DNA from 3 places in the Ewingella sp. C233 genome. Region 3 is predicted to be linked to each of the others. Evidence: predicted binding sites of a transcription regulator. Region 3 holds the regulator's gene; each other region holds the start of a gene.
The links. The regulator PurR, encoded in region 3, represses purine synthesis genes. The targets are predictions, from matches to a motif close to CANGCAAACGTTTGCNTG.
Positions count from the first base shown of each region.

Region 1 (10,769 bases), 1.0 Mb from region 3:
AACTGTCGCTGCGATGGATGTGCTGGCACCGGGTATTGGTGAGATTATCGGGGGGTCACAACGTGAAGAGCGCCTGGATGTGCTGGATGCTCGTCTGGAAGAAATGGGCCTGAATAAAGAAGATTACTGGTGGTATCGCGACCTTCGCCGCTACGGCACCGTGCCACACTCCGGTTTCGGCTTGGGCTTCGAACGCCTGGTCGCTTATGTGACCGGTGTGCAAAACGTGCGGGACGTCATCCCCTTCCCACGTACACCACGTAACGCAACCTTCTAATTAACTAAAATATTTTCCATATAACATTTTAGTTACAAAACTAAGGCCAGCTCAGCTGGCCTTAGTCATTTTTAAAGGTAGATCCCTGTCACAAAGTTCCCAAGAAATTACATTTTGTAATACATTCTTTCTCACTGAAACAAGTTTAGGAGTTTGGTAGCATTTTCGCTGTAGATTAAGCAGCCCTCGGATGGAACACTGCGTTCAGACACAGGAGACACCAAACTCTCAACAATAGTTCCCTTAAGAATTATTGACGGCAGTGGCAGGTGTCCAAATAAAACCAATGAGGGTAATAATAAATGATGAAGCGCAATATTCTTGCAGTAGTAATTCCAGCGCTGTTGGCTGCTGGTGCAGCAAACGCAGCTGAAGTTTATAACAAAGACGGCAACAAACTGGACCTGTACGGTAAAGTTGACGCACGCCACCAGTTCTCTGATGACAATGGCAGCGATGGTGACCAGACTTACGTTCGTTTCGGCTTCAAAGGCGAAACTCAAATTACTGACCAACTGACCGGTTACGGCCAGTGGGAATACAACGTTCAGGCTAACCATGCTGAAGCACAGGGTGACGCAGGTAACAAAACTCGTCTGGGCTTCGCTGGCCTGAAATTCGGCGACTGGGGTTCATTCGACTACGGTCGTAACTACGGCGTGATTTACGACGTAATGTCTTATACTGACCAATTGCCAGTATTCGGCGATGACACCATGTACCAAACCAACGACAACTTCATGGTTGGTCGTTCAAATGGTCTGGCTACTTACCGTAACAGCAACTTCTTCGGTCTGGTTGATGGCCTGAGCTTCGCTCTCCAATATCAGGGCAAAAACGAGAACGACCGTAATACAGAAATCGGCGGCAACGTTCCAAACAGCTCAATCATCACCCAGAACGGTGACGGCGTTGGTACCTCTGTAGCTTATGCAATCGGCAACTCAGGTGTTAGCCTGACCGGTGCTTACGCTAACTCTAACCGTACTGTTGACCAGAAAACTCAGGCAAACAGCGCGCAGGGTAACAAAGCAGAACAGTATGCATTTGGCGCGAAATACGACGCTAACAACGTGTACCTGGCTACCTTCTACGGTGAATCCCGTAACACTACCGCTTACGGTGGTGACAACCAAGTTGCTAACAAAACTCAGAACTTCGAAGTTGTTGCTCAGTACCAGTTCGATTTCGGCCTGCGTCCATCTATCGCTTACTTGCAATCTAAAGGTAAGGACCTGAATTCCGTTACCGGTTCAAACGGCACCTTTGCTGGCGGCGATGCAGACTTGGTTAAATACATCGAAGTGGGTACCTACTACTACTTCAATAAAAACATGTCCACCTATGTTGACTACAAAATCAACCTGCTGGACGACAACGACTACACCAAAGCTGCCGGTACAAGCACCGACAACGTTGTTGGCGTTGGCTTGCAATACCAGTTCTAATTTCGCTTAAACGATGCACTTTCGGGTGCATCCTGAGTGAACTGAAAGGCAGGGCTTAGGCTCTGCCTTTTGCTTTTTAAGACTTTTGAACTCTTTTCTATTATCAAAATTATTAATCTCGAAGCCCGCTTCACAACTCCGCTTTCTTTTTACCGCAAACGGTTGGCAAACCCACTTTCAGGCGGTAACCTGATGCCCTCTTTCTGCTACATATCAGGCCATGGAAGTCTTCCCTATGTTTGAAAAAATCACTGCTGCACCTGCTGATCCTATTCTCGGTCTTTCTGATCTTTTCCGCGCTGACGCTCGCCAGGATAAAATCAATCTTGGGATCGGTGTTTATAAAGACGAAACGGGTAAAACTCCGGTTCTGACCAGCGTGAAGAAAGCCGAGCAATATTTGCTGGAAAACGAAACCACCAAAACTTACCTGAGCATTGACGGGCTGCCTGATTTTGCACGTTGTACTCAGGAACTGCTGTTCGGCAAAGACAGCGCTATCATCGCCGACAAACGCGCACGCACGGCACAAACACCGGGAGGCACAGGCGGCCTGCGTATCGCAGCAGATTTTATCGCAACCCAGACCAGCGCTAAACGCGTGTGGGTGAGTAATCCAAGCTGGCCTAACCATAAAGGCGTATTCAACGCCTCCGGTCTGGAAGTGGTGGAATACAATTACTACGACGCAGCAAACCACGCGCTGGACTTCGATGGCATGTTGAAAAGCCTGAGCGAAGCACAGGCCGGTGACGTTGTGCTGTTCCACGGCTGCTGTCATAACCCGACCGGTATCGATCCTACTGAAGCGCAGTGGGCGCAACTGGCCGAATTGTCCGTCGCTAAAGGCTGGTTGCCACTGTTTGACTTCGCCTATCAGGGCTTTGCCAAAGGCCTGGAAGAGGATGCCCAGGGTCTTCGTATTTTTGCGGCCAAACATGCGGAATTCCTGGTTGCCAGCTCTTACTCGAAGAACTTTGGCCTGTACAACGAACGCGTAGGCGCCTGTACTATCGTGGCAGCGGATGCCGAAACAGCTGACCGCGCTTTCAGTCAGGTTAAATCTGTTATCCGTGCCAACTACTCCAATCCACCGTCTCACGGTGCTGCGGTTGTCGCTACGATTCTGGGTAATGAAGCACTGCGTGCAATTTGGGAACAAGAGCTGAGCGACATGCGTCAGCGTATTCACCGTATGCGTCAGTTGTTTGTCACCACCTTGCAGGAAAAAGGTGCACAGCAGGATTTCAGCTTCATTATTAATCAGAACGGTATGTTCTCATTCAGCGGGCTGACCAAAGATCAGGTTCTGCGTCTGCGTGATGAGTTCGGTGTGTATGCGGTTAACTCGGGTCGTATTAACGTTGCCGGCATTACTCTCGACAACATGGCGCCACTGTGCGAAGCCATCGTCGCCGTTCTGTAATCGATTTATAATTATGTAAAAAAAACCAGTCAGGTAAACTGACTGGTTTCTGCATTTATCGCGTTCTGTATTTAGAGAAGCAACTTACCAGACCGGCAGTTCATCTTGTAAAAACGGATTAGTTTTACGTTCATGCCCGATATCTGACATTGGCCCATGGCCCGGAATGAACGCCATATCATCGCCCAACGGCAACAGTTTGGTTTTGATGGAATGAATCAATGCCTGATGGTCACCCCGCGGGAAATCACTGCGGCCAACCCCACCACGGAAGATAACGTCACCGGACACAGCCAGACGACTCTTCTCATTAATAAAGACGATGTGTCCCGGCGTGTGACCGGGGCAATGCAGAACGGTAAGACGCTCTTCACCCACGCTGACCTCATCGCCTTCTTCCAGCCAGGTATCCGGCGTCAGCGGCGAGCAATCTTCTAAACCAAACATCCGACTTTGTGTTGGCAGGGATTCCAGCAAAAACAGATCTTCTTTCTGTGGCCCGATAATCGGTGCATTAAAGTGTTTGGCAACCTGTGCAGCGGCACCCACGTGATCCAGATGACCATGCGTAAGAAGTATCTGGCTCACGGTAACGCCGAGAGCAGCCACTTCAGCGATGATTTTTTCAGCTTCGCCACCGGGGTCAACAATCGCCGCCTGGAGGGTTTTGCTGCACCAGATAACAGAGCAGTTCTGGCTGAAGGCCGTGACAGGAATAAGATGGTATTTCATAAGGCTCCACAGCGGTTTATCTCACAGAGGATAAACCGCAAATTACGCATATCACCAGGTTCTTGCCGGACCCGTGTCGATATGCACAAAGTTACTTCGTGGATAATATCCTACACCACCCATCTTCATTTTTAACGCGGCTTTGCGGATATTACTCAACTCAATGCCTTCGATGTGAAAATCCATCGCCTGACCTTTCGTATGATAGCTGTCTTTGGCAACGCCACTGCCGGGTCTGCGCATACTGTTATTGGTTGCCAGTGTTCGGTAACCTGAGATCAACTGAACCGGTTTATTGGTTGCCAGCATGATTTGCAGGCGGTAAAGATGATCGAAGAGTGCCGGATCGATACTCTTTACTTTCTCTGCCCGATAGTCTCTGAACAGATGATTCAATCTGGCCAATTCATCCTTGTTGTAACGCTTTCCATCAAAAAACTCTGTTTTAAGGGTTTCACCGGTATTTAAGTTATTAACCACTAAAATACGCGGACGAGGTGTGGAAAGAGTGGCAAAAGCACGTCCCGGAAGGAGTGCGATACCCATAGCGGCGCTACCCAGTGCCAGCCATTTACGGCGATGTTTGTCGATTTGATCCATGAACAGTGTACTACCCGATAAGAGAGTCAAAAATAGATACAAATGTTGTACCGTTCCGAACCTTAGCTGCCTTATTTCAGTGAGTCAACCCACCCATAAAGCAAAACGGGCATGCCGTCGCGGCCACGCCCGTTATCAGGCCAAATATTTTGACCGCTATCGTTTTAGTTTTGCTGCATTTATTGCAGCAAAAGTTGGGCTTTCGACAAAATTTGCGCACCAGATCGCACTGGCGAGTCGTAATTGTAAATATCTGTACGGAACTGTGGCTTACCATCTTCAGCCACCCAGGCTGTCAGATAAAACAGTTTTACCGGTATATGATGACGAATCGGCACAAATGTTGTACTTCCGCCTTGCAACGTTGAGGAGATCCGAGTGTCATTCCAGCCAGCATCCTGTAACAGCATATTGGCCAGTTCAGAGGCCTTATTAACACGGACACAGCCAGAACTCAGCGCGCGAATATCTTTCTGGAACAAACCATGATTTGGCGTGTCATGCAGATAAATCGCATCCGAGCTTGGCATATTGAATTTATAGCGGCCAAGTGAGTTACTCGCGCCAGGTGCCTGACGGATCCGGTAAGGGAAATGGTTTGGTGTCACCACACTCCAGTCGATCATCGAAGGGTCAACGACTTCTGCATCATTATTCCATCCAGCCAGCACCGTATAACCATGCTTCTGGAAATACCCGTTGTCACGCATCGCTTTCGGCACAATATCTTCCCGCACCAGCGTCGTCGGAACATTCCACGGCGGGTTCACCACCACGTTATTCAGCGCACTGCTCATCAGCGGTGTTTTACGGCTTGGGCGACCGACGATCACCCGCGACGTCAACACCTCACTGCCATTGAGATAATAGGTCAATTGATAGTTTGGAATATTCACCATGATACCGGTATTGACGTTACCTGGCAGAATACGCAAACGTTGAATATTCAGCGCAAACAAGGTGGCGCGCAAACGAGGAGAAGCATTAAGCCACTCACGGGTACGCATACCAATGACGCCATCAGGCTCAAGCCCCTGCCATTTCTGAAAGCGTTTCACTGCTTCAACCAGCTCAGGCGAATAAACATTATCTGCCACCGCCACAGGGACTATTGCCGCAGGCTGACCGGTGGTTTCAACGGTAGGAAGTACGTCTGTCACCGACGTTGCGGCAGGGCTGACAACCGGCGATGCTGGCGCGGATTTATCCGCCGACTCATCAACCGACAAATCATCGTTAGCCGCAGCTCCCGGACCATCTTTAGCAATCGTTTCATCCGTAGGCTGCGGTGGTTTCGCTTCAGCCGGAACAACATTCATCATGCCACTACGGTTTAAAATTTCGCGTAACGCCGGGATATCATCACTGATCTGTCCGGGACGCAGACTGGATGCATTCGTCACCTGAGGCCATGGACGGTTATCAGCCAGCATGGCTTTTAACGCTGTATGCATTTTTGGATATAAAGGATGCAGAGGCTCAAGTGTCGCCATATATCCGGCAGTGGTGCCTTTACGCAGGGCCAGCTGCCACTGATTTATCACTGTCAGCGGTGGCGTGGTCATCTTGTAAGGTTTTTCACTGTACAGCCAGTTGTCACCATTGGCTTCAACCCCACTGACAAATTGCAAATACCCCAGCATGGCATCCGACAAAACAATATCACGCGCCATTCCGGTGACTTGCGGATCGGTCAGCCATTTCACCCACTGCGTGAATTGTGGCTGCACACCTGAAATAGCCAGCTCCGCGAGTTGTTGCTGGAATTGGTGAACCGCGTCCCTGTCCTGCCACATAGGTTGCATGTGATTTGCAGCGTATAGCGTCGCAAGAGAAGAGATATAAAGAGGTTTAACATTTGCTGGCAGCTCAGCCTGCAGCTGGCTAAGGCTCTGAACACTGGAGAGCGTCGCAGAACGAACGGGCAGCGTTGGTACCGCTGCAAATGCCGCACTTACAGGCGCCAGCCCCATAGCGATAAGACAACTGGCGACCAGAAATCTGAGAGACCCTTGACCCATAAACATCATCCCTTGCCTCCCGTTACAATGCCCAAATTAAAGTGCTCGAATTTAAGCAAACAACTCGTGGTTTAAGTATAAAAGAGAATTCCATTTTTGCGCGGGATCTCAACACAATAGCGCCCCGCGAGCTGAGAAGACTCTATGCTAGCGGAGACGTTTAATAAAGCATTGTCAGTGGGATTATTACCTCACCCAACATGACTGATGTTTATTTACTCAAAAAATAAAAGTCGTCCGAGGACGACTTTTATTTTTAACAATTGTGCAGCAGATAAATCAGGAGCTTTCCGCTTCTGCATTAGCAATCACGGGTTGCTCGGCGGCGAAACCACGTAAACCGACGACGTGTACATGTTCGTGGTTGTTGAACACTTTGCGGACCAGTTTATAAGTGGTGCCTTTCTCAGGACTGATGTTTTCAGGGGCAGCGATGATAAGCTGCATCTGTAAGCGATCGCAGAGTTCGAACAGCGTGGCGATAGATTTAGCATCCAGACGCGCGGCTTCATCGAGGAACAGCAGACGGCATGGGGAGATGTCTTTGCCGCGCATACGGCTCGACTCTTCCTCCCAGCTCTGAACTACCATGACCAGAATTGACATCCCGGTACCGATAGCCTCACCGGTTGACAGCGCCCCGCTCTCTGCACGCAACCAGCCGTCAGAACCACGGTTAACTTCCACTTCCATTTCAAGATAGTTGCGGTAGTCGAGCAGCTCTTCGCCGATGGTTTGCGGCGTTCGCTGCCCCATATCGATTTGCGGATTCAAACGCTGGTAAAGTTTTGCCAGCGCTTCCGAGAAGGTCAGACGGTTGCTGCTGAACAGGTCTTGGTGCTGTTCCTGTTGTTCGGACAAAACATCAAGCAAACCGGCATGAGCTTCACGCACGTTAACGTTAAGCCGCACGCTCTTCACCTGACCGAAGGCCACGGCTTGCAGGCCCTGGTTCAGTTGGCGAATACGGTTCTGCTCACGCTGAATCGTTTTGCGAATAATGTTTGCCACACTTTTTGAACTGAGCGCCAGTTGCTGTTCGCGCGCGGTCAGTTCTTCGGTCAGACGCCCAAGTTCAATTTCCATCTGTTCGATGGCTTCAACCGGATCATCCGTGCGGATAATATCCTGACGGATACGCTCACGAAGATGCTGATAGACCGCAATATAGAACTGAATTTTACGTTCCGGACGCTTCGGATCTTCGGACAGACGCAGTACATCACGCAGGTGTTCGTTATCGGCCACCGCCAGACGCAAGGCCCCGAGGGATTTATCCGACATTGAACGCAGTTCATCACCATCCATATACGCCAGCTCGCGACGATGCAGACGGCGCTCAACGCCGTTGTCTTTCACCAGACGCATCACGGCACACCAGCCGGCTTTTGCCGTCACCACATGTTCGCGGCTCTGATGGTAATCACGTTCTAGTTTACGTAATTTCTTCTGCAGATTGTCCATCTCGGCTTCGCAGAAGGTGATCTGTTTTTCCAACTGGTTGCAGCGAGAACGGTTGGTGCTCAGTGCCGCATGCAGTTCATCGCGGCGTAGTTTGGCACGCGCCTCGGCGTTCGCATCGGCCTGAGCGCCAATATCCTGTAACTCCTGCCCCAGCTCTTTGAGCATGTCGCGTTTGGCATCAAACGAGCTTTTCAGCGACGCAAGCACCTGACTATACTGGGTAAATTGTGACTGATGCTGACGCAACTGGTCGCGGGCACGGGCACGTTCCGCTTCAGCATGTTCAAGGCGCTGACGCAGTTTGTCATTCAGGTCGGAGTTTTCAGTCAGCATTCCGGCGGAATCGGTGTAACCGAAGTGCGCACGGCGCTGGACCACTTCCGTCAGTGAGAAGGCCTGCTGTTTGGCCAGACGCTGACCGTGCTGTGCCTGAGCATAATCTTCTTTCAACTGATCATGCTGTTCCGGGTCGCTTTGCAGCACGGCAACCAGCGGTTCGAGTTTGGTCAGGGAAGCGCTGTGCTGCTGAATAAAGCGGGCAGAATCCTGCGCTTCGTCCAGCTCTTCACGCAGCTCTTCAACGCGGTCAATCAGCGTCTCATCACACAGCAGGCCGACGCGCGGCTGCAGTTTGTTGAGCATCGCGTAAGCCTCTTTGGACTGCTCATATTGCTGACGCTGCTGCTGATTAGAGCCTTCGTGGGCGTTAAGCGCACGTTCCAGCTCACCACGGCGGCCGCTCAGCGTGCGAATTTCTGCTTCCGGGTCAGCATCAAACGCCACGGCCAGATGACTGCCGATAAAGCGGCTAAATGCCTGATGCACACGCTGTGTTTTCTGCACATCAAACGACAGATTGGCATAACGTTCAGAGAGCGTTTCGCGCTCTTTATTCAGCGTTTCGAGACGGTTTTCACGCGCCGCGCGGCCAAAAAGTGGCACCTGTGGGAAATGGGAGTAACGCCACTGGCGCTCACCACTTTTCACCAGTACGGCACCAGGCATCTCTTCGACGGCAAATACGCTGTCATCAAAGGACTGCGGATCGCCTTCGATCAGGTATAAATCTTCCGGACAGTCATCCAGGCCATCGAGCTGATCGCGGATACGCGATAAGTCAGGCACGACGATCGCATGGCGTGACGGGCCGTACAAAGCGGAAAAGTACGGGGCATCGTCGATGGTGACGTCATCATAAATCTCTGACAGCAACACACCGCCGAAACGTTCTGCCAGCGCAATCATGCGCGAATCTTCCGCGCCGCTTGGCTGGCTGAGACGGGTGATTTGCCCTTCGATACGGCGTTTTTTCGCGGAAACCTCGTCACGTTCAACGGTGGTTTCGCGCTCGGTTTCCAGCAGTTGCTGCATATGCTCCGTGACCTGCTGGCTGCTTTCCAGAGGCTCTTTGCTTTGCTCGCTTAACTGGCTGAGGGCTTCCTGCGCGGAAAGCCAGACCGGTGCCCGGGCAGTCAGTTCACGAATACGTGACTGTACTTGCTCAAGTTCCTGACGCATTTCCATGCGACGTTCGCCCGCCTGAGAAACCACCTGCGACAGCTCTTCAATCTGTACGTCGAGTTCACGCTGCAACTCATCCAGATCTTCAGGATGCACGTCCTGGCCGGTGCGCTTGCAAAACTCCTGCAACTGGCGCTCGGCGTCCTGTTGCTCACGCAGACGCCCTTCCAGCTCGGTAAGGCGCATACGCAATGGTTCTACGCGTTCTGCCTGATGCTGCTGGGAAGACCAGTCACGCAGCAGTTCGCGCGCGGTTTGCCAGGCCTGACTGCGGCTGACTTCGCCGGCGATTTTCACCACCAGCTGATAAGCATTTTCAAACTGGCTGTGCGCGGCGTCCGCCACGCTCATTTTTTGTTCCAGCATCAGCAGAATGTCTGTCGCTTCCTGCTCTTTGCTCTGGAAGGTTTCCAACCACTCTTCGCTGTTCTTGATAGTGAGATCGGGGATCTGACATAGTTCGCGGGCACGTTCGATAGCGTGAAGTGCCTGCTGATACTGAATGGCACGGGTTTGCTGCACATCCAGCGCCTGCTGGTAATCGGCCAGTTGGCTTTTGAGTTCATCCACTTCGAGTTCAGCGGCTTCCGCACGCGCTTCATGCTCGGCGTGCAGCTCACCGGCTTCGGCCACGACTTCATTTTGTTCTTCGAGGCGATAGGTCAGCTCTTCGAGATCACCTTCGTAGCGCTCGATTTTTTCCTGCTGGCGCATCGCGGTCTGCACCAGACTCAGGTGGTCACTGGCCGCCTGATAATCGGTTTCCAAATCACTTTGGGAACCACTCTGCTCCGCCAGTTCACGCGCCATTTCGACGTGGCGGTACTGTTCGCTTGCAAGCTGTTTACGGCTGGTCAGTAAGTCATTTCGCAGCACCAGTGCGCCGTCGAGATGAATACGGCGTTCGTTGGCGTGGCGCATGTAGTCAGCGGCTACGTAGGATGTCGCTTCTGAAATCAGATGCTTAAACAGGTCACGGTCTGACTGGGTAACGCGAATGGCTTCCAGCGTCATGCGGTTTTCGCGCAATGCAGCTTCCATATCCTGGAAGGCTTTACGCACGCCGCTGTTTTCCGGCAACAGATAGTCGCGCAGGGAACGGGTAATGGCGCTGGAGATACCGCCGTAAAGCGACGCTTCAATGAGGCGGTAGAATTTACTACGATCTGAAGCCGTACGCAGACGACGCGGGATAACACCCAAATCGAACATCAGCGAGTGGTAATCAGTGATGGAGTTAAATTGCTTAAACTGCACCCCTTCCATCGCTTCGACGTTGT
Region 1 covers NZ_JBUZRI010000001.1:761,174-771,942, reverse strand. Annotated here, with positions in the region: gene asnS (asparagine--tRNA ligase) at 1-277, shown strand, start outside; gene ompC (porin OmpC) at 580-1,725, shown strand; gene ACZRKO_RS03540 (amino acid aminotransferase) at 1,961-3,151, shown strand; gene ACZRKO_RS03535 (MBL fold metallo-hydrolase) at 3,236-3,883, opposite strand; gene ACZRKO_RS03530 (peptidoglycan L,D-endopeptidase MepK) at 3,935-4,483, opposite strand; gene ldtD (L,D-transpeptidase) at 4,663-6,513, opposite strand; gene mukB (chromosome partition protein MukB) at 6,784-10,769, opposite strand, start outside.
Region 1: ACZRKO_RS03540 (amino acid aminotransferase) is a predicted target of PurR. The motif match lies at 1,877-1,894, and genes of this name have one in related genera.

Region 2 (10,769 bases), 1.7 Mb from region 3:
AAAACGGGTCATTTCAGAGGCAGTGCCGGCGGTGGTATTGATGGAAATCAGCGGAAGTTGAAGCTTGCCTGAGCGGTCCAGCCCTTCGTAATCCTCAATTTTACCGCCGTTGGTTGCCAGTAACGCAATACCTTTGGCGCAGTCGTGCGGAGAGCCGCCGCCGAGAGAGATAACACAATCACATGCATGCTGTTTAAGAATCTCCAGACCTTCACGCACGTTGCGGGTAGTCGGATTTGGGTGAGTACCGTGGTAGACGCTGCTTTGTACATCACTTTGCGCCAGTAAATCTTGCACCTGTTTAACTACGCCGATATCAAACAGCACTCTATCAGTGACGATCAGTGCGTGATGAAAGCCATGTTGAGTGATGGCATTGGCCATTTCTTGTAATGCGCCGGTACCGATGACATTTACTGATGGGATGAAGAAAGTTGAGGTAGCCATAGTGTCATTCCTGCCGTCTGTTGTAATGATATATGCATTAACCTTAAGTTTTTTGCCGACATCCTAAAATGATCTGAAGCAAGAATTACAATATTGACATGAGGAATAAAATTATAAATATCATGTACATAACTGGTATTTCCAACCATTTATGATTAATCGAAACCTGAAGGGAAGAAATGGTTTTCGTGGGAATTATTTAGTATTTTTACTGTATTTTTCTGCGTGAAATTACCTGTGGCGGAAGTTGGGTTGCCTGCGCGGCCTTAGGTATAATAACGGCTGAATGAATGGGTATGAGGTGAAAGTGGCAGAGCAATACAGCGATGAAGATTGGATGCGTCACGCATTGAATCTTGCCCTTAAGGCGCAGGAAGAGGGTGAAGTCCCGGTGGGAGCCGTGCTGGTGCTCGACAATCAGGTGATTGGCGAGGGCTGGAACCGGCCCATCGGCCATCATGATCCTACCGCTCACGCTGAAATCATGGCGCTGCGTCAGGGCGGGCAGAAAGTACAAAACTACCGGCTGCTGGACGCCACCCTGTATGTGACGCTGGAGCCCTGCGTGATGTGTGCGGGTGCCATGATTCACAGCCGTATTCGCCGGGTGGTTTACGGTGCGGCGGACGTTAAAACCGGTGCCGCAGGTTCACTGTTGGATATCTTAGGCCATCCGGGGATGAATCATCAGGTGCAGAGCACGTCCGGCATTCTGGCAGATGACTGTTCGGCCATGCTGAGTGCGTTTTTCCGTTACCGCCGCAGTCAGCACAAAGCCCTTAAACAGGCGCAGCGCGCCGCCGAAGAGCCTGACGACAAACCCTGACGTTAATGCGCAGGTGCCAGTGCCTGCGCCACACTCACCGCCGGGTAACCGGCGCCTAACTGAGCCTGCAACGCCGCTTCCTGCGCCTGTTTTTTCTCTTTTTCCATCAGATACCCCACCAGACTTAACTGATAGCGGCGGATGTTTTCGACGTACTTATAGGCCTGCGTTCCGCGCGCATAGCCATAGGTAGTCCGGCTGAAATAGCGCTTCTGGTTTAGCATCGGCAAGCGCTGTTTCACATCCAGCCAGCTGTCAGGGTTGCCTTTCTGATCAGCCGTGAGTTTGCGGGCATCCAGCATGTGACCGTAACCCATATTGTAAGCGGCCAGCGCAAACCAGATCCGTTCATCTTTGGGGATCGTTTCCGGCATTTTGTCCATCAGGCGAGACAGATACAGTGCGCCGCCCTGAATACTCTGCTCGGCGTCCGTGCGGTCATCAACATCCAGACCTGAGGCGGTTGCCCGGGTGAGCATCATCATGCCGCGCACGCCGGTCGGGGATGTCGCCAGCGGATCCCAATGAGATTCCTGATAGGAGATCGCCGCCAGCAGCCGCCAGTCGATATCACCGGCGTACTTCTCAAACAGCGGTTGCAGCGCGGGCAGGGTCGTGTCGATCGCTTTGAGGAAAGTGCGGGTATCGACGTAGTCAAATTCCCCCACGTGCCCGAGGTATTTCTCTTCCAACTTTTCCAGCGTACCGTCTTCGGAAATCTGGCTAAAGAAATCCAGCATGGCGGCATACAGGCTGTCATCGTCAGGTTTCTTGCTGAAATACCAGGTAACCGGCTCGTCGGCGGTGACGTTAAACGCCACGGCTAAGCGCGGATAGACTCGCTGCATCAACGCCACGGTTACAGAATCGCCCAACGTATAGTCGAGTTTTCCTTCGGCGACTTGTTGCAGTAAGTCACTCGGCGAGAGTTTGTCGGTTTCGGCCCAGGTTAACGCAGGGTATTTTTTGCTGGCAGCCTGAAGCGCCACGATGTGTGCCGTACCGGAAGAGACGACCAGCGATCCTTTGATATCGGCCAGGGATTTCGGGCGCACCGATCCCTGGCGGTACAACAATTGTTGTGACACCGAATAATACTCAGGCCCTGTACGGTAGTTTTTCAGGCGCTCTGTATTGTAGATAAGACCCGATGCCAGCATGTCGGCTTTGTTGTTGTCGAGGTCATTAAACATTGATGAGATGTTGTCATGAGACGACATCACCAGCGTTACGCCAAGATAGTCAGCAAAGCGTTTAGCCAGTTCGTAGTCAAACCCGGCGCTGCCGTCGGGGTTGCTGAAAAAAGTCAGTGGAGAATTAAGCGTGCTCACGCGTAATTCTCCACGGGATTTTATCTGTTCCAGTTGGTCGCCTTCACCCCGATGCCATGGGATCGTTGGCCATAAAGCCAACGCCAGCAACAGGGCAGCAAGACCGACCAGAAAGTAGTTTAATTTTATGCGCGTCAAATAGTTATCTCTCTGCGGCGCTATTATTTTATTGAGCTCAGGCTCTTTCATTTCTATGGTTATATTCCCAGTGCCGACGCATTTTGCTCAACAAAACGGCAGGCTGCAACTTTATTCATAATAACCACCCGATGAGTAAGCTTAATAGTTAATGTGAATATTCCTGACGCAAACGGTTTCGTCGGGCTCAGGGTTTCTTTATAATAGCCCGCGTTTTCCCCCTGTTGCGCCCAATGAAGCACTGTGGTCAGTTGCTTCGAAGACGAGAGATCTGTGATTATGGAAATACTGCGTGGTTCGCCTGCTTTGTCGGCTTTTCGTATTAATAAGTTATTGTCCCGCTGTCAGGATGCCCGTCTTCCGGTCAGTGATATTTACGCCGAATATGTACACTTTGCCGACGTCAGCGCCCCGCTGAGCCCGGACGAACAAAACAAATTACAACGCCTTCTCAAATACGGTCCCTCTCTCGCTGAACACGCTCCCGCCGGTCGCTTATTGCTGGTGACACCACGTCCGGGCACCATCTCTCCTTGGTCTTCCAAAGCCACTGACATTGCGCACAACTGCGGTCTGTCGCAGGTATTACGCCTCGAGCGCGGTCTGGCTTTTTACGTTCAGGCCCCCACGCTGACCGACGAACAGTGGGCGCAGTTAGGCGCGTTGCTGCACGACCGCATGATGGAAACCCGGTTTGAAAGCCTCGAAGAAGCACAGGCGCTGTTTGCCCAACATCAGCCTGCTCCGGTGCAGCACGTCGATATTCTCGGCGAAGGTCGCGGCGCGCTCGAAGCCGCCAATACCAAACTGGGTCTGGCACTGGCACCGGATGAAATTGATTACCTGATGGACGCTTTTACGTCGCTGGGGCGCAACCCGACAGACATTGAGCTATATATGTTCGCGCAGGCCAATTCCGAACACTGCCGGCATAAAATTTTTAACGCTGACTGGGTAATCGACGGTCAGGAGCAGCCTAAGTCGCTGTTCAAGATGATCAAAAATACCTTTGAACAGACGCCAGACCACGTGCTGTCTGCTTATAAAGATAACGCCGCCGTGATGGAAGGCTCGCAGGTGGGGCGCTTTTATGCCAATGCGGCAGATGGTCTTTATGACTTCCATCAGGAGCAGGCGCATATCCTGATGAAGGTTGAAACCCATAACCACCCGACGGCGATCTCTCCGTGGCCGGGCGCGGCGACCGGCTCTGGCGGTGAAATCCGTGATGAAGGCGCGACCGGACGCGGTGCTAAACCGAAAGCCGGGCTGGTGGGCTTCTCTGTCTCCAACCTGCGTATTCCGGGCTTCGAACAGCCGTGGGAAGAGAACTTCGGCAAACCGGACCGCATCGTGACCGCGCTGGAGATCATGACCGACGGCCCGTTAGGCGGTGCAGCCTTTAACAACGAATTTGGTCGTCCGGCGCTGCTGGGCTACTTCCGTACTTACGAAGAGAACGTCAACAGCCACAACGGCCCTGAACTGCGCGGTTACCACAAACCGATCATGCTGGCAGGCGGTATCGGCAACATTCGTGCTGACCACGTGCAGAAAGGTGAGATCACCGTTGGCGCCAAACTGATTGTACTCGGTGGCCCGGCGATGAACATCGGTCTGGGCGGCGGCGCTGCTTCTTCCATGGCCTCGGGTCAGTCAGACGCCGATCTGGATTTTGCCTCAGTACAGCGCGATAACCCGGAAATGGAACGGCGCTGTCAGGAAGTGATTGACCGTTGCTGGGAGCTGGGTGAAGCCAACCCGATTTTGTTTATTCATGACGTCGGCGCGGGCGGTTTGTCCAACGCGATGCCAGAACTGGTGAGCGATGGTAACCGCGGTGGCCGCTTCCAGCTGCGTGACATTCTGAACGACGAGCCGGGCATGAGTCCGCTGGAAGTCTGGTGTAACGAATCGCAGGAGCGCTACGTGTTGGCGGTTTCCCCGGCCCAGTTGGCGCAATTTGACGCCATTTGTCAGCGTGAGCGTGCACCTTATGCCGTTATCGGTGAAGCCACCGAGGAGATGCACCTTTCCCTCGAAGACAGCCACTTCAACAACCAGCCGATCGACATGCCTCTGGATGTGCTGCTGGGTAAAACACCGAAGATGACCCGCGACGTCACCACGCTCAAAGCCGTGGGTGACAGCCTGAATGCCGAAAATATTCAGCTGACCGAAGCCGTGAAACGCGTTATGCATCTGCCAGCCGTGGCGGAAAAAACCTTCCTCATCACCATCGGCGACCGTACGGTCACCGGTATGGTTGCGCGCGACCAGATGGTCGGCCCGTGGCAAATTCCAGTAGCTGACTGTGCGGTTACCACCGCCAGCCTCGACAGCTACCATGGTGAAGCCATGTCACTCGGTGAGCGTGCGCCTATCGCTTTGCTGGATTTTGCCGCATCAGGCCGCATGGCCGTGGGCGAAGCGCTGACGAACTTGGCTGCTGTCGAAATAGGCAACCTGAAGCGCGTGAAGCTGTCTGCTAACTGGATGTCTGCAGCGGGCCATCCGGGTGAAGATGCCGGTCTCTACGCCGCAGTAAAAGCTGTCGGTGAAGAACTCTGCCCTGCTCTGGGTATCACCATTCCCGTCGGCAAAGACTCCATGTCGATGAAAACCCGCTGGCAGGAAGGCAACGAACAACGTGAGATGACCTCGCCATTGTCACTGGTGATCACCGCGTTTGCCCGCGTGGAAGATGTCCGCAGCACGGTGACGCCGCAATTGCGGACCGATAAGGGCGACACGGCACTCCTGCTGGTGGACCTCGGCTGTGGGCACAATGCGCTGGGTGCCACTGCGCTGGCGCAGGTTTATCGTCAACTGGGCGATGTACCTGCAGACGTGCGCAGTGCGGATCAACTGGGTGGCTTCTTCAACGCGATGCAGGCGCTGGTGGCCGATCGCAAGCTGCTGGCTTACCACGACCGCTCAGACGGCGGCCTGCTGGTGACACTGGCTGAGATGGCGTTTTCCGGTCACTGTGGCTTGACGGCGGACATCGCGGCACTGGGCAAAGACACACTGGCTGCGTTGTTTAACGAAGAACTGGGTGCAGTTATTCAGGTGCGTGCTGAAGATCGCGCGGACGTTGAGCAGACCTTGGCGAAGTTCGGACTGGGCGATTGCACCCACTATCTGGGCCGCGCCGAAGCGGGCGATCGCTTTGTGATCTCGCATGGCGATAAGCCGGTGTACAGCGAAAGCCGCACTACATTGCGTACCTGGTGGGCAGAAACCACCTGGCAGATGCAACGTCTGCGTGATAACCCGGAGTGCGCCGATCAGGAGCATGAAGCCAAGACCCACGACCGCGATCCGGGCCTGAACGTTAAGCTAAGCTTCTCGCCTGAGGAAGACGTGGCAGCGCCTTACATTGCCAAAGGTGCGCGCCCGAAAGTGGCTGTGCTGCGCGAGCAGGGCGTTAACTCCCACATTGAAATGGCCGCCGCATTCCACCGCGCGGGCTTTGATGCGGTAGATGTACATATGAGTGACCTGCTGGCAGGCCGCCGTGATTTACAGGAGTTCCATACGCTGGTCGCGTGCGGCGGCTTCTCCTACGGTGATGTTCTGGGTGCCGGTGAAGGCTGGGCCAAATCCGTGCTGTTCAACGACCGTGTACGTGACGAATTCGAAGATTTCTTCCACCGCCCGCAGACGCTGGCGCTGGGTGTATGCAACGGCTGTCAGATGATGTCTAACCTGAAAGAGCTCATTCCGGGAGCAGAACACTGGCCACGCTTTGTGCGTAACCTGTCGGATCGCTTCGAGGCGCGTTTCAGTCTGGTCGAAGTTACCGCCAGCCCGTCGTTGCTGATGCAGGGGATGATCGGCTCACGTATGCCAATCGCGGTGTCACACGGTGAAGGCCATGTAGAAGTGCGTGATGCGGTGCATCTGTCGCAGCTTGAACATGCCAATCTGGTAGCACTGCGCTTTGTGGACAACCATGGCCGAGTAACGGAAGATTATCCGGCAAACCCTAACGGTTCACCGAATGGCATCACTGCGGTTACTAACCTGTCAGGTCGCGTGACGGTCATGATGCCTCACCCTGAGCGCGTATTCCGTACCGTCAGCAACTCCTGGCATCCGGAAGAGTGGGGTGAAGATAGCCCGTGGGTGCGCATGTTCCGCAATGCACGCAAACAGCTTGGCTAATGCCTGACTGAGCGTGAAAAAACCGAAGTGCTTTTTGGCTTCGGTTTTTTTTAGTTAATTCTCTCATTTGTTTATTATGGAAATTATAAAGAGAAAGTATTGTAAATGGATTTTACTGGGCATTAAATGCTGAAAATGGCTAAGAATTTTCCCATTGTTATGGGGGGAGGTGCCAGAAGATAAGGCTTTGAATGTTTACTTACAAATTGGACTCTGTCTGTTTAAATCTTATTTAATCGTCAATTGATACTATTACTCCATAACGAAGGGAGTAATACAGTAAATGGTTATTTATAAAAAGATGCTTTCCTGGGTATTTATATTATCCAGTTTCTTTGCTTTGCCTGCTTTTGCCAGTACCGAAAGTACGTCGTCAGCACCGACGCCTGCCAGACCGGGTTTCATGGGGTGGTGGGACTCATGGTCAAATGATGTCTCAACGACCTGGAATGATTCACCCGATAAAGACCTTTATCTGCCGGTCATTACCTGGCATAACCGCCTGACCTATGACAAAGAGAAAACGGACAGTTATAACGAACGTCCATGGGGAGGAGGTTATGGTATTTCCCGGTATGACGAAAATGGCGACTGGCATGGAATTTATTTTATGGCCTTCAAAGACTCGCATAATAAATGGGAGCCTATCGGGGGTTATGGCTATGAGAAAATATGGCAACCGGCGGAGGATAAAAATTTCCGATTGGGTCTGGGATATACCGCAGCTGTCACGGCGCGGGATGACTATTCTTATATCCCCATTCCTCTGGTGTTACCTTTGGCATCAATCAGTTATGACAAGCTGAGTTTTCAGGCCACTTATATCCCGGGTACCTATAATAACGGCAATGTGTTTTTCGCTTGGCTGCGCTATCAGTTCTGACCGCACTGTCATAAAAGTGTCATTGTTAACGTTTTGATGTGAGCTTGATCCCCCTCTGTTATCACATATTCCCCTATGCTGGAAATTCACCGCTGGAATCAATCTGTTGAAAAGATTGAGCCACGGTGGATGTCTATTGCCAAGGAAACTACAGAGGATTAACACGTGAAAATATTACCCCGCGCTTTTGCGCTGACGGCGTTAGCTTGCCTGCTGCCGATGTCCGCCCCCTCTTTTGCTGCCAACTCGTCTCTCGAACTACAACAGGTTCTGGTGATGAGTCGCCACGGGATCCGTGCACCACTGGTGAACTACGGTGACGTTCTGGCAGAGTCGACTACTCACACCTGGCCAAAATGGCAAACAGAAGGGGGCTTACTGACGCCTAAAGGCGGCAAAGTTGAAGAACATATGGGCCAGTACTTCCGCGCCTGGCTGGCGAAAACCCAACTGCTGCCTGCGGCGCAATGCCCGACCGGTGGCCAGATTTTTGCTTATGCCAACAGCCTGCCGCGCACAATTGATACCGCCAAACATTTCGTGACCGGCGCATTCCCCGGTTGTGACGTTGCGGTCGTCAACAGGGTTGAAATCGGAAAGATGGATCCGGTCTTCAACCCGATCATTACCGCCGATGTGAACGAAAAATTCAAAACGGATGCACTTAACTCCATCAATCAGCATGCAGGTGAGGGTGGCATTGACGGCCTGAATCAGCGGCTAAAACCGAATTATTTACTGCTGCAAAAAGTGATGGACTACCAGAATTCCAAACTCTGTAAGCAGGACAAACAGTGTGATTTGGCTTCGCAGCCATCGGCCGTGGTGTTAGTTCAGGGCAAGGAGCCAGGGATCACTGGACCTCTGCGTATGGCGACCGGCGCCACTGATGCTTTTATGTTGCAGTATTACGAAGGCTTCCCGATGAAAGATGTCGCGTGGGGACAAATCACCACGTCTGAACAATGGACGAAACTGGAAACCATCAAAAACCTCTACCACGAGACCCTGTTCGGCTCACCGGCCATTGCCGCTAACGCGGCAAAACCTTTGCTGACCTTTATCTCCGGGGCGCTGAATAAAAGTGATGCAAAATCTGCCGATCAACAGTCAGCACAGCAGGCTAAACTGGCCTTGCTGGTCGGGCATGACTCTAACATTGCGTCCTTACTGGCTGCTCTGAAAACCAAAGATTATACCCTGCCGGGTCAGTACGAACGTACGCCTATCAGTGGCGCAGTGGTATTCCAGCGCTGGCATGATAAGAAAGCCAACAAGGATCTGATGAAGATTGAGTACGTCTATCCGACGGCAAAACAGATCCGCAATAACACGCCGCTGAGCATGAAAAATCCGCCACAGCGCGTGACCCTGCAAATAGAAGGGTGTCAAACCGATAAACAAGGATTCTGCCCGATGGATCAGTTCACCCAGGCACTGCAAAAAGATCTGCAAGGCTGAGTAGAGTGAAGGGGGGCCTCTTCCCTTTTGGCGGGTCAGAGGCCCCTAATATCCCCTTTTAGCCCCTTAGCAATTTATTCACTTATCAATGCGTTATTAGTCATTTAACTTACTCATATTGCTACCTGATAATTACGCCATATTATCTTCAGGCGCGTCCCTATGTCTTCTTCTGCTCACTACCTGCATGCCCGCCAGCGGGTCGATATCCACCGGCATTCTCAGGTCTGGTGGTGGCGACTGGAACTGCCGACCTGGCTATTAATGGCGGCAGTTTATGGCGGCTGGTTTGGCGTGTTTTTTTTCTGGCAGACACTGGGAAGTTGGGCCGGTACCCCTTTACTTATTCTCTTCACGACCTGGTATATGTCGTTGCAACATGAACTGATTCATGGGCACCCGACGCGTCATGCCAGGCTCAATCAGCTCTTTGGCACATTGCCGCTGGCGGTGTGGTACCCCTATGGCTTATACCGCGACTCCCATTTGCAGCATCACCGTAACGATCATCTGACGCTGCCTGAGGATGATCCGGAAGGTTATTACTTTACCCGCGCGCGTTGGGAAAGATTCCCTGCATGGTGTATCGCTGTGATTAAATTGCGTAACACCTTGCCGGGGAGAATGCTCATCGGCCCGGCGCTTGATATTTACGCGACCCTGAAAAGCGCATTCCTGAGCGTGCTACAGGGTGAAGCCAAAACCATCGTGATGTGGCTGACTCACGTTATTTTGCTGGCCGGACTCTTTCACTGGATGTCACGGTGCGGCCTGTCACCCCTCTATTTTGTCTTGGCGGTCAGCTATCCGGCGCTGAGCCTTACCAAACTGCGCTCTTTCTTTGAGCATCGTGCGCATGGCGTACCCGAGGCGCGATCCACCCTGAATGAAGCGGGTCCGGGCTGGCGTCTGTTATTCCTCAATCTTAATTACCATCTGGTGCATCATGATTTACCCGGTCTGCCGTGGTTTGGTTTGAGAAAAGTCTATCTGGCGGAGCGTGACGCCTATATTCAGCGCAGCGAAGGATTCCTCGTCGAAGGGTATGCCCAGTGGTTCAGTGACCATGCGCTCAGCCCCGTGGCGGTAGAAGTGCATCCGCTGGCCCCCGGAGAACCATTCAGCGACTATGATTATCAGCAACAACCGATCAGGAGCACGGAATGAACGGACACTGTGAATGCTGATCTCTTTACCGATGTACGGTGTGGTGCAGGCGGATGTCGAACAATTCTGGCAGGTGCTGCGCCGTGAACTTTTTCAGCTCAGCGCAAGCGATTTCCCTTCAACGTTGGAGTGGCCCGACGATCTGCTTTCGCACTGGCAGCAGCCGGATTTACTCCTCAGTCAGACCTGTGGATTTCCGCTGGTGGTATTTTTGCCGCAGGTGCAGTTGGTCGGCAGCTTTAGCTATGACGCGCCGGGGTGTCAGGGGCTGTATTACCGCAGCTTCATCGTGGCGCGTGAAGCAGATCGTCATGCTAACCTGAATGATTTTCGCGGACGCAGGTTG
Region 2 covers NZ_JBUZRI010000001.1:93,416-104,184, forward strand. Annotated here, with positions in the region: gene yiaY (L-threonine dehydrogenase) at 1-447, opposite strand, end outside; gene tadA (tRNA adenosine(34) deaminase TadA) at 734-1,273, shown strand; gene mltF (membrane-bound lytic murein transglycosylase MltF) at 1,276-2,742, opposite strand; gene purL (phosphoribosylformylglycinamidine synthase) at 3,022-6,912, shown strand; gene pagP (lipid IV(A) palmitoyltransferase PagP) at 7,196-7,795, shown strand; gene agp (bifunctional glucose-1-phosphatase/inositol phosphatase) at 7,961-9,256, shown strand; gene ACZRKO_RS00520 (fatty acid desaturase) at 9,419-10,423, shown strand; gene ACZRKO_RS00525 (phosphate/phosphite/phosphonate ABC transporter substrate-binding protein) at 10,437-10,769, shown strand, end outside.
Region 2: purL (phosphoribosylformylglycinamidine synthase) is a predicted target of PurR. The motif match lies at 2,908-2,925, and genes of this name have one in related genera.

Region 3 (10,769 bases):
AACGGCGGCATGGAAGAAAATCGTTGCCGGTGTTCATCAAAAAGAAGGTCACATCGCGGTGCAGTTGTGGCACACCGGACGCATTTCACACAACAGCGTGCAACCGGACGGTCAGACTCCTGTTTCTGCGTCAGCCATCAATCCAAACACCCGTACCAGCCTGCGTGATGCGCAGGGTAACGCGGTCCGTGAAGACTGCCCTACCCCGCGCGCACTCGAGCTGAGTGAAATCCCGGGCATCATCAACGATTTCCGCCTGGCGGCAGCCAACTCCCGCGAAGCTGACTTCGACTATATCGAGATCCATGCGGCACACGGCTACCTGCTGCACCAGTTCATGGCGCCAGCTTCAAACGTGCGTACCGACGCCTACGGCGGTAGCATCGAGAACCGTACCCGTCTGACACTGGAAGTGGTTGATGCCTCCATCGCTGAAATTGGCGCAGACCGCGTGGGTATCCGCATTTCCCCGCTCGGCCCGTTCAATGGTCTGGATAATGGTGAAGATCAGGAAGAAGCCGCGCTGTATCTGCTTGATGAGCTAAATAACCGCAAACTGGCATACCTGCATATTTCTGAGCCAGACTGGGCCGGTGGCAAGCCTTACTCAGAAGCTTTCCGTGCGGCAATCCGTGCGCACTATCAGGGTGTGATTGTTGGCGCCGGTGCTTATACCGCTGAAAAAGGCGAAGAGCTGATCGAAAAAGGTTATATCGATGCCGTGGCCTTTGGCCGCAGCTACATTGCCAACCCGGACCTGGTTGAGCGCCTGAAAAATCACGCGTCACTGAATGAGCCAAAAGCGGACACATTCTACGGCGGCGGCGCTCAGGGCTACACCGACTACCCAACGCTGTAAGATTAGCGTTATCAATTAACAGGGTATGTTTTGATACCTGAAGATGCGGCAGCCGTTGCCCTCCGGCTGCCGCGTTTTTTTGCCTGTCCGGTGACAATCAGTTAGTCTGTTATTTATTACTTATCCCTGCAATCAGAGGAAATTATGCGCTTACTTCATACCATGCTTCGCGTCGGCGACCTGCAACGTTCAATCAATTTCTATACTGATGTTTTAGGTATGCGTCTGCTGCGTACCAGCGAAAATACCGAATACAAATACTCCCTCGCGTTCGTGGGATACACTGATGAAAGCGAAGGTGCCGTGATCGAACTGACCTACAACTGGGATGTTCACAGCTACGACCTCGGTACAGCCTACGGGCATATTGCACTGGGCGTGGATAACGTGGCACAAACTTGCGAAGACATTCGTAAAGCGGGCGGTAACGTGACCCGTGAAGCCGGTCCGGTCAAAGGCGGCGCCACCATCATCGCTTTCGTTGAAGATCCTGATGGTTATAAAATCGAACTGATCGAATCTAAACATGCAGGCCAGGGCCTGGGGAATTAATGTCCCCTCACATCATGAAGGGCGCAAAGGCGCCCTTTTTTCTGCCCCTATACTCCTGCATCTCCATTAAAAATTTGCCATAATGCGCGCTGAATTCGATGAAGATAAGAAACTGATGGCCGACAATAGTGACATTAACGCCCTGAGAGGCCGTTTCCGTGGTTTTTACCCCGTGGTTATCGACGTAGAAACGGCTGGATTTAACGCCAAGACCGATGCACTGCTGGAAATTGCCGCGATCACCCTGAAAATGGATGAAGATGGCTGGCTAAAAACCGACGAGACGGTGCATTTTCACGTTGAGCCCTTTGAAGGCTCAATTCTGGTACCGGAAGCACTGGCCTTCAACGGCATCGACCCCACTAATCCGCTTCGCGGTGCCGTGAGCGAATATGATGCGCTGCATGAAATTTTCAAAGTCATTCGTAAAGGAATGAAAGAACAAAACTGCAGTCGCGCCATTATCGTTGCGCACAACGCCAATTTTGATCACAGCTTTTTGATGGCGGCCGCAGAACGCGCAGGCTTGAAACGCAACCCGTTTCACCCCTTTGCCACTTTCGACACCGCGGCACTGAGCGGTTTAGTGCTTGGTCAGACTGTACTGGCTAAAGCCTGCATCAGCGCAGGCATGGCGTTTGACAGCAGCCAGGCGCATTCTGCACTGTATGATACAGAGCAGACTGCAGAGTTATTCTGTGAACTGGTAAACCGCTGGAAACGCCTGGGCGGCTGGCCGTTGCCGATCAACTCAGATGATGAAAAAGCGCAAACGCAAGAAAACGATGCGTAAACGCTGACGGTGTTGTCCCCAAAATTCAGAAAAAAAGAGCGACTCATTGAGGTCGCTCTTTTTATTTACCCGTTTCAGAGATTGCCTGATACAGAGCCAGACGCGCTGATATTACTCGGGTTGCTGCTCTTCAGAAGATTTGTACTTCTCAGCAGTTTCTTTGATCAGCGTCTGCAACTCACCACGTTGATACATCTCAATGATGATGTCACAACCGCCAACCAACTCACCGTCTACCCATAATTGCGGGAAGGTTGGCCAGTTTGCATATTTCGGCATTTCAGCACGGATATCCGGATTTTGCAGAATATCAACATAGGCAAAACGTTCGCCACAGGCTGAAAGCGCCTGCACAGCCTGAGCGGAGAAACCACAGCTAGGCAACTTCGGTGAGCCTTTCATGTACAGAAGGATTGGGTTTTCGGAAACCTGCTTCTGGATTTTTTCGATAGTGGTCGTGGTCATTTATTGCTTCCTCAAGCCAAAACTGGCTGTCACTGTCATTACTCATTGATGCGCAGGGCACTGTCTGGAAATGCGCGCCACTTGTCGCTTAGCGTCTATTGTAACGATGGCGGGCTTTGGATAAAAACGCCATTTTTTGCAGGGTCTTTCCACCCCAGCTTTCATTCATGCGTTTACGTCATTACTTTTTAATCAAACTGTCTGATGGCTCGCAATAATAAACATTCATTCAGAATAACATTTTTGATCGTTGAGTTTAACTCTCTTGTGACTGAGCTGAGCTGGTCAGAGCACATTTTTAACTCTCTGATAAAAGATGGTTTTTAGAACTGAAAATGACCATTTTTACAGCATTTAAAATGCTATTAACTTTTTCTCACAATATGATCTAGAATCGAAGCAATTCGTGCTGTTTTGTCTGCTTCTTTTGGGCAATACTCTGACATCTCTGATGTTTAACCTTGGGCCAATATTGGTAACGACGCCATGCGTTTATTGTTTACGCTTTCCGTGCTGTTCTTTACCCAGCTGTTTCTGAATCTGGCGCATGCTTCGCCACAAACTAACGTTGCTGCCGATCAGCGGAAAAGCCACGTCAGTCAGGCAAAACCTGATGAGAGACGAAAGCGAAAAACCGTTGCCCGAACCAGTAAAAAATCAAAATCAGAGCCAGTTAAAGAACAAAAAGCAAAAGTTAAAGAAACCAAAAAAGTCACCAGCACCAAGCGGGTTCGCAACGAACATTCTGAAAAGAAAACGGCCAAAGTGACCCACAGCAAGATGACAGCGAAGAAAGAAAGCCGAACGATTGCGAAAAATGAGACCAGTAAAAATAGTAAAAAAGCCTACGGTCGCCATCGAAAATCAAAAGACGGACTCGCGAAAGACACCAAACCGATTGCTTTGAGTGCCGCGCATAAAAAACGTTATCAACATGCGCAGCAGACCGCGATGACCAAGCTAATGCATCAGGTCGGCAAACCTTATCGCTGGGGAGGCACTTCTCCCAATACCGGTTTCGATTGCAGTGGTTTAGTGTATTACGCATATAAAGACCTGATTCGTATCAAAATGCCACGCACCGCTAACGAAATGTACCACCTTCGGGACGCGGCGCCAGTTAAACGCGGTGAGCTGGAGAGCGGCGACTTAGTCTTCTTCAGAATCAATAACCGCGGCGCAGCAGATCATGTTGGTGTCTATGTAGGAAACGGTAAATTTATTCAGTCCCCCCGTACAGGTGAAGAGATCAAAATCACCTCACTGGGTGAAGATTACTGGCAAGATCACTATGTTGGCGCGCGTCGAGTGATGACGCCTAAAACGATTCGTTAAGTCCGCAGTACCGCTAATCAGCGATGAATAGCATTTAACGAAACGTTTATGAAACAATCAGTCGCTAAGACAGTATTTTGCGAACGATGCAAAACAAAGAATTGAAAAGGGCGACACCTGTAAAAGGAATCGCCCTTTTTTCTGATCTTTTTACCCTCAGCGAATGAAGGTAAAAAAGGATCAGTGCATCACTGCGGTAAAACTGAAAGCCATAATCATTGCCAGTGCGCCAACCACAGTAATGAGAGCAAATTTCAGATTGGTATCCATTAAAACCCCTTCTGGATCAAATGTGGCCTTTTTATAAGCCATACAGTTTGTGTGCCAACGCATTTTCTCATAGTTTTGTTTTAAAATCCCGTGATCATTCCCTGCGTTACGAAGACTTTTTACTTCCCCTTTACCAAGATATAAGAGAAAATTCGCGGTTACCACACTGCGTGCGGGTCGATTCATTCCGATGTTCTTTCAGACAGTTGTTGTGCTCTGAAAAACCCACCAACGATTTCACTGCTCATCTCTTTTCCAGCAGTCAGATCCACGCAGGCAAACGATTAACATAATGCTAACGTGCTAAAGCACGTCAGACAGGAGTCATTCTTTTCATGGCAACGATAAAAGATGTCGCAAAGCGGGCTGGCGTTTCCACCACAACCGTGTCGCACGTCATCAATAAAACACGTTTCGTCGCCGAAGAAACTAAAGCCGCCGTGCAGACAGCGATAAAAGAGCTGCACTACTCTCCCAGCGCGGTGGCCCGTAGCCTCAAGGTCAACAATACAAAATCTATCGGATTACTGGCAACATCCAGCGAAGCGCCCTATTTTGCCGAAGTGATCGAGGCAGTAGAAAACAGCTGTTTCGCCAAAGGCTACACACTGATTTTGTGTAATTCGCATAATAATCTTGATAAACAGCAGGCCTATCTGGCCATGCTGGCGCAAAAACGCGTCGATGGTCTGTTGGTCATGTGCGCGGAATATCCCGATGCATTGCTCGACATGCTCGAAGAATACCGAGCGATCCCGATGGTGGTGATGGATTGGGGCGAAGCACGTAAAAACTTCACCGACAGTATCATCGATAATGCCTTTGAAGGTGGGTATATGGCCGGGCGCTATCTGATTGAACGCGGTCATCGCGATATCGGTGTGATCCCGGGGCAACTGGCTCGTAACACCGGTGGCGGCCGCTTCCAGGGTTTCCTCAAAGCCATGACGGAAGCCAACATCCCGCTGCGCGAAGAATGGGTCGTTCAGGGTGATTTTGAACCCGAGTCAGGCTATCAGGCGATGCATAAAATTTTGATGCAGAAACAGCGCCCGACGGCCGTCTTCTGCGGCGGTGACGTCATGGCGATGGGGGCTATTTGTGCCGCTGATGAAATGGGTCTGCGGGTGCCGCAGGATATTTCGGTGATCGGCTATGATAACGTACGCAACGCCCGTTACTTCTCCCCTGCACTGACGACAATCCACCAGCCCAAAGAGCGCCTGGGTGAGATGGCATTCACCATGCTGCTGGATCGCATTATCAGCAAACGTGAGGAGTCACAGACCATTGAAGTCCACCCGAAACTGGTTGAACGCCGCTCGGTAGCCGATGGTCCTTACCGCGACTATCGCCGTTAACAGCGTAGTCCGAAAGCCATAACACGAACGCCTGCACATTTGCAGGCGTTTTTAGTTGCGTAACCACTCCTGATTCAGCGTAGGGGTATCGCCCAGATAATCCAGAAGCCACGCCAGCGCCGGAGACTGGTTACTCTGATCCCAGGTCAGGCAGCAGGCGCTTTCGGGAAATGCGGCAGCCAGCGTCAGCACACTCAATTTTTGATGTGATATCCAGTCTTCGACCAGATGCACGGGCATCATCCCCACGCACAGTCCTTCACACAGGCAGTCTATGGCGCAGGTCCAGTCGGGAACAACCAGACGTCGCTGATTGTTTAGCGTCCAGGTATCACGCTTAGGTAAGTTGCGCGACGTATCTTCGATACAAAGTGCCGGATAGGCACGCAGCTGTTCATCCACTAATGGCACAGTGAGCGCCGCCAGCGGATGGTCAGGGCTGACCACACAGTGCCAGTCCATAAACCCCATATCCCTGAAACTAAAACGCCCGCCGGTGGGCACAGCGCGTGTTGCGCCGATGGCGACATCCGCACGGCCATCCACCAGCGCGTCCCACACGCCGTTGAACACCTCGGAATGGATGATCAGTTCCGTATCGGGGAATGCCCGGTAGAAATCGGTAACCAGACGCCGCGACCTTTCCGGTTTCACAATGCGGTCTACCGCTACATTGAGTTGCCCACGCCAGCCATTCGCCACCTGCTGACACTGACGCCGTGTCGCTATCATTTTTTTGATAAGCAACCGAGCCTCTTCGACAAAAACCTGACCGGCGGCGGTCAACTCTACATCCCGATGACGCCTTTCAAACAGCGGTACTGCCAGCCATTGCTCCAGTTGGCGAACGGTGTAGCTTACCGCAGACGGAACACGATGCAGCTCTTGTGCCGCCGCACTGAAACTGCCGGTACGCGCCACGGCATCGACCACTTCTAAAGAATATTCTGACCACATCGCCCAGTCTCCCCACCTGCTTTCAATTTTTTTGATACAAGATTGCAAATATTAGCGTTTCACAAGCGGTAAGCCAAACCTTTACACTTCGCGCCTGAGACTTCCTGCACGTTGTGCCGCTGTTCAATAATTTTTCGCATAACAAACATCGCCAATAAAAAGAGAAAATCATGAAACCCTCCTTTGGATTTATGCTGTATCTGGCTGGCCTGAGCATGCTCGGCTTTTTAGCGACAGATATGTACCTTCCTGCGTTTAGCGCAATGCAAATCAGCCTGATGACTAGTCCGGGAATGATCAGCGCCAGCCTGAGTATTTTTCTCGGCGGATTCGCTATCGGACAATTGCTGTGGGGGCCGCTGTCAGACAAGCTCGGCCGCAGACCTGTGCTTATTGCCGGTCTGACGCTTTTCGCACTGGGCTGTCTGGGAATGATCTGGGTACAGAACATCTATTTGCTGCTGGCATTGCGTTTCCTGCAGGCCATTGGCGTATGTGCTGCTGCCGTCAGCTGGCAGGCGCTGGTCGTTGACCGTTACTCTGCGGACGTCGCCAAACGAACTTTCGCCACCATCATGCCGTTGGTGGCGTTATCGCCTGCGCTGGCACCCTTGCTAGGCGCCTGGGTCTTAAATCACTTCGATTGGGAAGCTATCTTCGCCCTGCTCTTGGCGATTGGCGTTCTGCTGTTAATTTGCTCACTCCGTATTCAGGAAACTAAAAAAACGGCGGGTCATCCTAAAACCAACCGCATCGGTTTTTTCAAACTGCTGGCATCGCCTGTATTCAGCGGTAACGTCATGATTTACGGCGCATGTTCTGCCGGATTTTTTGCCTGGCTGACGGGCTCACCTTTTATACTCAGTGACATGGGTTATACGCCAGGCGTTATCGGCCTGAGTTATGTTCCTCAGACTATCGCTTTCCTTGTGGGGGGGTTTGGTTGCCGCATGTTGATTAACAAGATTGACGGTAACCGTATTCTCCCGTGGCTGCTGGCCGGTTACGCACTGAGTGTCGTGGGACTTTATCTGGTGGCAACGCTTACCAGCGCAACGCTGACCACCTTACTAATCCCGTTTTGTCTAATGGCGCTGGTGAACGGTGCTTGTTATCCAATTGTTGTCGCGAACGCACTTATGCCATTTCCTGCTAATACAGGGAAGGCCGCTGCGTTGCAAAATACACTACAATTAGGTTTGTGCTTTTTTACCAGCCTGTTGGTCTCGGCATTCATTGCCCGGCCTTTGCTGGCCACGGTAACGGTTATGTTAGGAACGCTGGTACTGGTTGCGCTGGGTTTTGTGATGGTAAAAAAGAGTGCAAAACAGAATGATGCAGTGAAAGTGGCAGACAAAGAGGAACTGGCTCGCGGTTAACGGAATCATACTACCTAATCGTCATAATACCCTTACGTGACAGTCACTTAAAAAACATAATCGCCGCGCGCTATTTGTTATTGAGAATGCGCGCAGGCGAGTTTATACTCAATAAAACCTCTAAAAATAACATTTATACTAAGCTTTTATCACAAGTAACTTTCGTGCGCGGGCACTGCGTCACGTTTTATAAAAAAGGATTTTTCACCCCATACCGCCCAGGTTACGGGTGTTCTTCTGATTTCCTCTGTTCATAGTCGCATATCAGACAAGGCGGATTAACCGTCTGTTCTCATAATGACCTGCATAAATTGCTTTGGTTTTTTTCCGGCAGGTTAATAAGTCAGAAGAGAAAGTGATGGAGAAGCTATGAGTTCATCGTGTGTAGAAGATCTGAGTATTCAGGACAATCAGTGGTATCGCATCGTCAATGAAATGTTGGGAATGGCAGATGTACAGATCAACGGCACCCGCCCTTTCGACATTAAAGTCAAAAACCCTGATTTTTTTAAGCGCGTTTTACAGGAAGGCTCTTTGGGCCTGGGCGAAAGTTACATGGATGGCTGGTGGGAATGCGAACGACTGGATATTTTCTTCCAGCGCGTCCTGAATGCCGGTCTTGAAAGTAAACTTCCCCGACATTTTAAAGACACACTCCGCATCGCAGCCGCCCGGCTTACCAATCTTCAATCCAAAAAACGCGCCTGGATTGTAGGCAAAGAGCATTATGACCTGGGAAATGACCTCTTCAGTCTGATGCTTGACCCTTATATGCAATATTCTTGTGCCTACTGGAAAGACGCAATAACGCTTGAGCAGGCTCAGGAAGCAAAATTAAAAATGATTTGCGATAAGCTGCAACTAAAACCTGGCCTGCGCTTGCTGGATATTGGTTGCGGTTGGGGTGGTCTGTCGGAATACGCCGCCAAACATTACGGCGTCAGCGTCGTCGGCGTGACGATTTCGGCTGAGCAGCAAAAAATGGCTCAGGATCGCTGTAAAGATCTCGATGTGACCATTTTGCTGCAAGATTATCGCGATCTGAATGATCAGTTTGACCGGATTGTTTCGGTAGGGATGTTTGAGCATGTCGGGCCGAAGAATTACCAGACTTACTTCGACGTAGTAAAACGCAATATCAAGCCAGACGGTTTGTTCCTGCTTCATACCATTGGCTCGAATAAATCGGATTTAAGCGTCGATCCTTGGATCGATAAATATATCTTCCCTAATGGCTGTTTGCCCTCTATCAAACAGATCGCGCAGACGACCGAATCCCTGTTTGTAATGGAAGACTGGCACAATATTGGCGCGGACTATGACCGCACCCTGATGGCGTGGCTGGAGCGTTTCCTGCAGGCATGGCCGACATTGGCGGATAAATACTCGGACCGCTTCGAGCGCATGTTCACGTACTATCTGAATGCCTGTGCCGGTGCTTTCCGCGCCCGCGATATTCAGTTGTGGCAGGTATTGTTCAGCCCGCAGGGTGTGGAAGGTGGAATTCGCGTACCGCGTTAATACAACAGCGATATCGACATAAAAAAGCCGGACAGTCTTCTGCCCGGCTTTTGTTTTTACGCGGTGTAAAATCCTGAAGGTCTATTTCTCTTGCTGCTCAACCATTGCCTGAGCGGTGGCGATGGCCGCTTCACGGCTGGCTAACACGCGCTCGACCGTATCGACAATGGCCTGCGTTTGCGGATCGATTTCAATATTTATTTTATCGCCCAAACGCTTGGCTCCCAGAGTGGTTCGCTGCAAAGTTTCGGGGATCAGATGCACACAGAAACGGGTTTTGGTTACCTCTCCCACGGTGAGGCTAATTCCATCGATGCCGATGAACCCTTTATGTAATACATATTTCATCAAATCTTCATGTGGCATACGGAACCAGATTTGGCGGTTATTTTCTGATGTAAGAATTTTTGCCACTTCTGCCGTACATATAATGTGCCCGGACATCAGGTGCCCGCCAATTTCGTCATCAAAACGGGCAGCGCGTTCCAGATTCACCTGCGAACCGGGTTGTAAATCACCCAGATTAGTCAGGCGAAGCGTCTCTTTCACCAAGTCAAAACTGACCAGGTCACCTTTCACCTCGGTGACTGTCAGACAACAACCATTGTGCGACACCGAAGCACCCAGCTCCAGATTATCGAGCATGTGTGCAGGCATCTGCACAACGTGGGTGCGAAAATTAGGTTTTTCATCGATGGACACTAACGTTCCTGTGCCCTGAACAATACCGGTAAACATAGGCCATGCCTCATTCATTTTTGTGCAGTAAAGCATCTGCAGTGTATTTCGTTTCTGCCTGCCAGTTTGCCGCAGATTTATTAGAAAGCCAAATCAATGAGGGCAGAATATCAGCAACTGAAAAGAGGACAAAACGTAACTCGCCATTAACAGCTTTGATTGCTTAAAAAGTCTGACGATGTACAATCTTTGGGTTATTTTCCGCTATTTTAGCGTCACGCCCTGCGTGGCGTTTTTTATTCAAAACATGAAAGGTGTATGCGTGCAGAAGTACCTTACAGAAGCGCGTGTGTTATTAGCTCTCGCGATCCCCGTTATCCTGGCCCAAATTGCGCAAACGTCCATGGGCGTGGTCGATACAATTATGGCCGGTGGCGTCAGTGCGACTGACATGGCCGCGGTCGCCGTCGGAACCTCGATTTGGTTACCGGCAATCTTGTTTGGGCACGGCCTGTTACTCGCCCTCACCCCGACCGTCGCACAGCTCAACGGCGCAGGCCGACGCGATAAAATTGCCCATCAGATCCAGCAGGGCTTCT
Region 3 covers NZ_JBUZRI010000001.1:1,791,068-1,801,836, forward strand. Annotated here, with positions in the region: gene nemA (N-ethylmaleimide reductase) at 1-859, shown strand, start outside; gene gloA (lactoylglutathione lyase) at 1,004-1,411, shown strand; gene rnt (ribonuclease T) at 1,494-2,204, shown strand; gene ACZRKO_RS08110 (Grx4 family monothiol glutaredoxin) at 2,316-2,669, opposite strand; gene ACZRKO_RS08115 (C40 family peptidase) at 3,156-4,004, shown strand; gene cydH (cytochrome bd-I oxidase subunit CydH) at 4,185-4,460, opposite strand; gene purR (HTH-type transcriptional repressor PurR) at 4,610-5,635, shown strand; gene punR (DNA-binding transcriptional activator PunR) at 5,687-6,592, opposite strand; gene punC (purine nucleoside transporter PunC) at 6,763-7,971, shown strand; gene cfa (cyclopropane fatty acyl phospholipid synthase) at 8,341-9,492, shown strand; gene ACZRKO_RS08145 (riboflavin synthase subunit alpha) at 9,574-10,230, opposite strand; gene ACZRKO_RS08150 (MATE family efflux transporter) at 10,493-10,769, shown strand, end outside.